2 regions of the Brevibacillus sp. Leaf182 genome follow, and region 2 is predicted to be linked to the other one. Evidence: a T-box and tRNA genes for the amino acid it is inferred to sense, from the RefSeq annotation. Region 2 holds a T-box; the other holds one or more tRNA genes.
The links. A T-box is a leader RNA that pairs with one kind of tRNA and senses whether it is charged. The one in region 2 lies ahead of leuS (leucine--tRNA ligase), so its partner is inferred to be a tRNA-Leu.

Region 1 (4,243 bases), on a different contig from region 2:
CAGTATGCGCCCCTCTGACTCCAACGCAACTCCCTGTGGCGAGCGTATTACTTGCTCTTCAAACAATTGGACAACCGTCTTCTCGCTGGGATAGGAAGCCGCTGTATCGTTCCATGTTTTGAGTTGTAGTGCCAGCTCTTCGTCAGCAAGGAAGTTCAGATTGGACAGCGGGACTTCTGGATTCGAGATCATCTGATTGAGCAGCCTTATGAGATGATCCACAATTCGATCAACCTCATTTTCCGTGTACTCGGCAATCTTGTAATCCAATTCCAGCGTCAATCGTTCATCTATAGCCCATTCCCTAATAATCACTTGGAGCGAATACAACTGGTGACCGTTGTAAAACTCCTCATTCGTCACGGGGTGCCCGCCAAGGGTGAAGGGCAGCTGCGTGCTGTAATAATTGACACAAATCTGAAACAAGCTGTCATAGCCATGTTTCTTCAATTCCAACTCTTGAGCGAGCAAATCGTACGGATATTTCTGATGAAAAAAACAGGAAGTGAGTTCCCTGTTGACATATTTGACATAATCGAGAGCATCCATTTCCATCGGAACTGCCAGACGAAATGGCATGGTGCTTGTGAACATCCCGAAAATTTTGCGCTCCACTTTGCCTGAACGATTTAACAGCGGCGTACCGATCACGATTTCTTCTTGCCTCGTGCAGCGCTGAAGGTAAAGACTGACGAGAGCCACAAACAAGGAATTTAGCGAGCATTTCATCTGGTCTGCAAACTGGCGTATTCTTGTCGAATCTTCTCGGTTGAATGCATAGACTTTGCGCTTGCCTTCGGTCGTATCTGTTGCCTTTTGTAATGTCGTGATCACAGGCAAGCTCTGAAACTTGTCCCGCCAGTATCGCTTGTCCTTTTCAAATCTCTCAGACTGAGAATAGGCATGCTCCCTGTCGACAAAAGCTTGATAAGCGTGTTCATCCCCTAGATGAACGGTACCGCCTGCCAACAACGTGTCATAATAGTGAGCAATTTGTTCTGTCATAATGGAGATAGACCAACCATCAGCAATCAAATGGTGAAACTTCACAAAATATCCCGCTTCTTCGTCACTCAGTTGAATCAGACAAAAGTAGAATAGAGGCTCTTGTCCGATCGAAAACGGCTTTGCAAACAAAGCTTGCAGGAATTGTCTGCACCGATCAGGGGCATTCGGTTCCTGTCTGAAATCAAACACCTGCAAGGGCTCCAGTTCGTACTCTCCAACAAACTGAAGGACTGTTTCTTCCTCCTGATAGTTGAGTCGCAAAGCATCGTTCTTTTGAATGAACAGGTGAATGGCCGCTTCCAGTACATCCAGTTTGACCTTGCCTTGAACCCGAACCATCCCCCCTAACGTATGGATAGGAAGCTGTGGATGTAATTTTTCCGTATACCAGATACGCTTTTGTGGATGGCTTAAAGGATATCCCACCTTCAATTGCTTCTTATCCTGGCGCAATGCATATCCCCCTTTCGGAATTGCGAAGATATCATCACAATTCATAAATGGTAAAAAATCTAATTGATTACAAATACTTCCAATTCCAACTATATAGATGAATCTTCTATAGTGTCAAATGAATTTTCCATAAAATGTTATTTCTGAAAATTGGATGAATTCCATTTCTTCCTTCCCTTTTTAGCGCTGCATAGAATGGAAAAAAGTTTGTACACACTATTGATTTTGGCTGCCTTTTCACGTAGGATAAAATGTAATATATTGGTAAAAAACACCTGGAAGGATGAATGTGATTAGATGTCTGTGACACTTCGTGAAATAACCCTGGAAAACTGGGAAGAGTGTATTGAACTGGAACCTACGCCTGAACAGAGTGAATTTGTTGCCCCGAACCTCTACTCCATCGCTGAAGCAAAGTTTCAAACTACATTTGTCCCTTTGGCCATCTACCACGATGACACGATGGTTGGCTTTGTCATGTACGGTCTTGACCCCGACGATGGAAACTACTGGATTTACAGACTCTTAGTTGATGCAAAGTATCAACGGCAAGGTTACGGACGTGCTGCGATCTCGCAAGTCATTGATATCCTGAAAGCAAAAGAAGATTGTCAAAAAATTGTCATTGGTTATGCCCCAGCCAATGTCGCAGCCGAAAACCTTTACGCTTCACTCGGATTTCAAAAAAATGGCATGGTCCTGTTTGGCGAGACGATTGCCGAATTGAACTTTTAAGTTAGCTAGTTCTTTTCCCAAAAATGAAACAGCGGCGACCTAAGACCTGAAAATCCAGTCTTAGAATCGCCGCTATTTGAATTGTTTTGTGTTTTTCCGTAAATGAAAAAGCACACCTTCCATGCGTCTGTAAACATCATGGTTAGTGTGCATTCGTTTTTGATATGGTGCCGGTGAAGGGACTTGAACCCCCACGGTTTCCCTCACGATTTTGAGTCGCGCGCGTCTGCCATTCCGCCACACCGGCATGTGAAACTATGAATAAAATAGCACATCATCGATAGAAAATCAATGGTGGGGAGAGACGGATTCGAACCGCCGAACCCGGAGGGAGCAGATTTACAGTCTGCCGTGTTTAGCCACTTCACTATCTCCCCACAATATGTGCTGTCTATCTTCTGCGTCTACTCTCTTCAACCAGAAGCGACATTTATTAATCTACCATGAACTTTGTTTGACGTCAATATATTTATTTAGATTGACTCTCTTTTTTCTCCAAGATCTCCTGTGCCCACTCGTGAAAGACGCGTAGCGCTTCGTCCACTTCTTGAAATGTTTCTTCTCCCTCACAGGAGTACTCCGGGAAGTCTAGTATGCGGTTTTTGCGAATCTTCACTTGGTCTTCTTCGCATTTTATCTCCAAGAAGTAGGGAACGGCTTCATCGATCCCATAACTATTTTCTAAAAACTCGTAGGTACGTACCCACTCCAGAATTCGAACTTCCGATGCTTTTAAGCGAAGCACCTGCTCCAAGGACATAATGGTTTCATTCCCGTAGTAATACATGTTATTCAGCCCTTCTGCACGAAAATGGACGGAGCCGTGACTCCGCCCTGTAATTGATGTGATCGATTAGATCGAGGAAAGCAGCTCTCTTAGTTCTTTGACAATCACTTGCTGGTAGCCAGTGCCTTCTCCATACTGTTCGAGCATTTCGGCACGGACCACTTTGATCTTTTCTTCATAATCTGCTGCGTTTCGGTCCGGGTTTTGCTGTTTAAACACCGTCATAACAGCTTGGACATGCTTCGGTCGTGGTCCCCATTTTGCCAGAACATGTCCACCCGTGTCCGCGAAAATAACAACGGGGATCGCCCGACCGCCCATTGTGAGAAACTCATCCATAAGATCGAGATGCTCTTCCATCACCATAATTTCCACTGGCATGTCAGTTTCTTTCAAGGCATGCAAGACGACTGGCAAGTTGCGAACGACGTCGCCACACCAATCCGCAGCCAAAATCAAGCATCTGAGGTCATCACGATGCTGGAGAGAGGCAAAAAACGCACGGTCTTGTTCATCCTCCCATGAAAATGCATCCGACCAGTTTTTGTATGTATCCTGATTTTTTGTCATGCTTTCCACGAACGCTTGTGGCTTGAGCCCCGTACGGAATTTATGTGCTACGTTTGCCCCCATCTTATTCTCCTCCTCGTGTGTAATGAATCTAGTCTTGCTTTTCAGACTCTCGCTCACTTTCTTCTTTCTCTTGCTTTGCCAACTCCATCATTTTTTGTAACAAAATATGCTGCGGCATGTGCATGAGGCGCTCTAAAGGTACCTGAAGTGCTTCGGCCAGCTTGACAGCCGTATCAGGTGATATCTGTAACGGACGCATGTATTTCCACTCCTTCCGTTTGCTTTCATCAGTCCCTCCAGTATAATACACGACTCTTAAACCTGCCAGCTTGGTATCTTGAGGTTCATTCGTTATCCCTGCCAACCACAACGGTGGCCTGCTGATAATCCGGGAAAAGCATATCCAATAGACCTTGTTCTAGCTTGTGCCAAAGGTGGAATCGCTCTGGAACGAGCCTGGTCCAAGTCATCGCAATCTGTTCCCAATGCTCCATACGACGGTTGTGCTTGACGAGCCAGCTATCTAAAAAATTCGTTGACGCCAAATGTCCGTAGCAGAGCTTCGCCAGCACCGCTTGCCACTCTGATTTTGGTAGTGGATGATGAGCCTGATACCCTTCACAGAACGCAAGAATCCCTTCGTACTGAAGTGCTGACAAGTGAAGCCCTGCAACCAGATCTTTTGCC
Region 2 (4,243 bases):
TTTACGCGAAGAAGCATTCACCCTCCCTACTCTGCAAAAGAGAGTCTGCGTACCCGGAGGAATTACTGGGGAAGGCCTGATTCCTTTGCAAGACGGTATTCCCGGTCTTTTCGCCCAAGTATTTCGTCGCACACAAGCAAAGTTTGCCGAGGACCAGGAACTGGTTGCACGAAATTTGAGCAATCAGCCGCATTAGCGCAAGACGAAGATTCGTTGACTTACGAAAAAAGGAGTGGATACCTGTCACTCACAGGCTCCACTCCTCTGCTCATTTCTTGCCGTCTTTTCTTAACGAACGACGATATTCACCAGTTTACCTGGAACAGCGATGACTTTGACGATCGTTTTTCCTTCGATCAGCTCTTTAATCATCTCGTTGTTCTTCGCCATCTCTTCCATCTGTTCTTTCGTCGAATCAGAAGCGATGAGCAGCTTTTCTTTGTTTTTGCCGTTAATTTGCAGGACGATTTCTACCTCGTCTTCAACCAGCTTCGCTTCGTCATACGTAGGCCATGCTGCGTATGCCAGGCTCTCGCTGTGACCCAGTTTTTCCCACAGCTCTTCACCCAAGTGCGGAGCGATTGGAGACAGCATTTTTACAAAGTCCTCCATGAATTTCTTCGGCAGAACTTCTGCTTTGTACGCTTCGTTTACGAATACCATCAACTGAGAGATACCTGTATTGAAACGCAGGCCCTCGTAGTCTTCTGTTACTTTTTTCACCGTTTGGTGGTACACGCGCTCCATGCCAGCCACGTTGGAGGTTTCCACGATTTTTTCGTTCAGCTCACCGTTGTCGCCCACAAACAGACGATATACGCGATCCAGGAAGCGACGTGCGCCATCCAAGCCTTTTGTCGACCAAGCGATCGAAGCATCCAGTGGTCCCATGAACATTTCGTACATACGCAGTGTGTCGGCACCATGACTGTTGATGATATCGTCTGGGTTTACGACGTTGCCTTTGGACTTACTCATTTTCTCGTTATTTTCACCCAGAATCATTCCTTGGTTAAACAGCTTTTGGAATGGTTCCTTGGTTGGTACGACACCGATATCGTACAGGAACTTGTGCCAGAAACGAGAGTAGAGCAAGTGCAGCACCGCGTGCTCTGCACCACCAATGTAAATGTCGATAGGCAGCCATTCTTTCAGTTTGTCTGGATCAGCCAACGCCTTGTCATTGTGTGGATCGATGAAGCGCAGGAAGTACCAGCAGCTACCCGCCCATTGTGGCATCGTGTTTGTCTCACGACGTGCTTTCATGCCTGTTTCCGGATCGATTGTGTTTACCCATTCCGCGATGTTTGCCAATGGCGATTCACCTGTTCCGGATGGTTTGATTTCTTTTGTTTTAGGCAATACGATTGGCAGTTCGGATTCTGGAACGACTTTCATCGTGCCGTCTTCCAGATGGAGAATCGGAATTGGTTCGCCCCAGTAGCGTTGACGGCTAAACAGCCAGTCGCGCAGACGGTACGTTACTTTGCGATTTCCTTTGCCTTCCGCTTCCAGCCACTCGATCATTTTGCTGATAGCCTCTTCTTTGTTCAAACCATCGAGCATGCCGGAGTTGATGTGCTCTCCGTCGCCTGCATACGCTTCTTTGGAGATATCTCCGCCAGCGATTACTTGCTTGATTGGCAGATCGAATGTTTTCGCGAACTCATAGTCGCGTTCATCATGCGCTGGAACTGCCATGATGGAGCCTGTTCCGTAGCTGATCAGCACGTAATCCGCAATCCAGATTGGCAGACGCTCGCCGTTAACCGGGTTGATAGCATACGCTCCGGTAAATACTCCTGTCTTTTCTTTCGCCAGATCGGTACGCTCCAGATCGCTCTTGCGCTTCGCTTGATCCAGGTATGCTTCCACTGCTTCTTTTTGAGCTGGTACAGTAATTTGCTCAACCAGCTTGTGCTCAGGAGCCAGCACAGCATATGTTGCTCCGTAGAGCGTGTCTGGACGAGTCGTAAAGACGGTAAAGGATTCGTCATGACCTTCGATACCAAAGGTTACTTCTGCCCCTTCAGAACGACCGATCCAATTGCGTTGCATTTCCTTGATGCTCTCTGGCCAATCCAGTTCATCCAGGTCAGCGATCAGTCTTTCCGCATACGCAGTAATTTTCAAGACCCATTGCTTCATTGGGCGGCGTTCTACTGGGTGTCCGCCGCGCTCACTTTTTCCGTCAATGACTTCTTCGTTCGCCAAAACTGTTCCCAAAGCAGGGCACCAGTTTACAGCTACCTCGTCAATGTAAGCCAAGCCGTGCTCATACAGCTTCGTAAAAATCCATTGTGTCCACTTGTAGTAATTCTGATCGGTCGTATTGATTTCACGATCCCAATCGTAGGAAAATCCGAGTGACTTAATTTGGCGACGGAAAGTGTTGATATTGTGCTCGGTGAATTCTGCCGGATCGTTTCCTGTATCGAGCGCGTATTGCTCCGCTGGCAAGCCAAACGCATCCCAACCCATTGGGTGGAGAACGTTGTAACCTTGCATCCGCTTCATGCGGGATAATATATCAGTAGCCGTATAGCCTTCCGGATGTCCTACGTGCAGGCCAGCTCCAGATGGATACGGGAACATGTCGAGTGCATAAAACTTTTTCTTACCCTCATCCTCGGAGGTTTTGAAGGTCTTGTTCTGCTCCCAATATTGCTGCCACTTCTTTTCGACATTTTGATGACTGAATACCATGGTAAAGCACTCCCATCTTAAAATAGGTGAAAACAAAAAACCTCACATCCCAGATCGCTATTGCGAAAGGGACGAGAGGTTGTTTACATTCCCGCGGTACCACCCAGATTGGCAAATGACAAGCATTCACCCACTTGTTTCATCCGTATCGGGGATAAGCCGCTCACCCTTACACAGTCATTGCTTGTATGACCTTGGGGGCAAGTGCTGGGAGGTGAGTTCAGATAGATCCGGGTTGACTTGCACCATCCGTCAACTCTCTGTGAATGCTCGAATCCTATTCCTACTATTCCTCTTAAACGCGTCGAAATCTGTAGTTATAACGCCATTATAGTCAATCCGAACCAATCATGTCAAACTTTTCGGCTTGCGGGCTGAAAAAAATAGGCGCTCACTCGCTTCTTGTGGCGGCATATCCGAGTAATCAGCCGTGATGACAATGTCTGTGAAGCCAGCACCTGTCAGCCAGCGCATCAGTTGGACAGGCTGGTAAGCCCGTTGCCAATGCTCTTCTTCCATCCGCTCGTACAATCCGTTTGGCTGACGAATGAAAAACGTTAGCTGATGCTCTACCTCCAGTCGCAGCGGGTCGCAAAAACATTGCCAAATGTACGAAACTTCATCTTCTACATGTGTGAACGTCTCGTCTCCGAAGATGTGCAGCATCTTGTACGGACTGTGCACATCAAACAGAAAGCTCCCACCAGGGGCGAGATGAGCGAAAACGCGCTTGAACGTTTCCTGCACATCCGCTTCCTCTGTAAGATAGCTCAAGGAATCACACAAAGAGATGACCGCATCAGCCTCGGGCAAGGACAGCTCTCGCATATCCTGCTCCACCCACGCTACTTCTACTTGCTCCTGCCTCATTTTGTCATAGGCGATTGCAAGCATTTCTGTTGAGAGATCCACTCCAGTAACACGGTATCCCCGCTTGGCGAGTGGGATCGCAATCGTGCCAGTCCCACAGCCAAGATCAATGACCCGCACAGGCTTCTCTCCCTTTGTCCAATGACGCTCAACCCAATCGAGCCACTGGTCATAAGGAGTATCCGCCATCAGCCTGTCATATACAGCGGCCATATGTGCGTATGCCATCTGTCCTTACCCTTGCGCGCTGAAGGAAACTTCCTCTGCGTCCTTCCACAGGCGCTCCAAGTTGTAAAACTCGCGATCTTCGCGATGGAAAACGTGAATGACGATATCGCCCAGATCAACCAGTACCCAGCGACCTTCATCCGCTCCCTCGATACCGCGGACGTCAAAGCCGTTTTTGTGGGCTTGGTCACGGATTTCGCGAACAATTGCCTGTACTTGACGCTCGTTGTTTCCGTGGCAAATCATGAAATAGTCTGCGATCACGGACAGCTTTTTAATATCGAGCACCTTCAAGTTCTCTGCTTTCTTGTCCTCTGCCGCCTTCACAACCAACTGGGCCAAATCTTCTACTGTTTTAACCATTAAAACCCTCCTTCTCTCCCTTTGCGGGAAACCAAATCGTTATATGCCGTCAATGTCAGCGGAAAAACCGTCTTTT

Region 1: it has a tRNA-Leu gene. The T-box ahead of leuS (leucine--tRNA ligase) is inferred to sense a tRNA for this amino acid. The anticodon was not compared.

The regions. Positions count from the first base shown of each region.
Region 1 is NZ_LMPN02000037.1:455,450-459,692, forward strand. Features, by position in the region: gene edeP (edeine non-ribosomal peptide synthetase EdeP) at 1-1,461, opposite strand, end outside; gene edeQ (edeine self-resistance N-acetyltransferase EdeQ) at 1,759-2,196, shown strand; tRNA gene ASG16_RS29090 (tRNA-Leu) at 2,362-2,443, opposite strand; tRNA gene ASG16_RS29095 (tRNA-Tyr) at 2,489-2,573, opposite strand; gene ASG16_RS29100 (hypothetical protein) at 2,666-2,983, opposite strand; gene ASG16_RS29105 (thioredoxin family protein) at 3,050-3,616, opposite strand; gene ASG16_RS29110 (YycC family protein) at 3,645-3,815, opposite strand; gene ASG16_RS29115 (phosphotransferase enzyme family protein) at 3,901-4,243, opposite strand, start outside.
Region 2 is NZ_LMPN02000027.1:61,072-65,314, reverse strand. Features, by position in the region: gene comER (late competence protein ComER) at 1-196, shown strand, start outside; gene leuS (leucine--tRNA ligase) at 289-2,706, opposite strand; T-box leader at 2,771-3,015, opposite strand; gene ASG16_RS19695 (class I SAM-dependent DNA methyltransferase) at 3,055-3,804, opposite strand; gene rsfS (ribosome silencing factor) at 3,811-4,167, opposite strand; gene yqeK (bis(5'-nucleosyl)-tetraphosphatase (symmetrical) YqeK) at 4,167-4,243, opposite strand, start outside.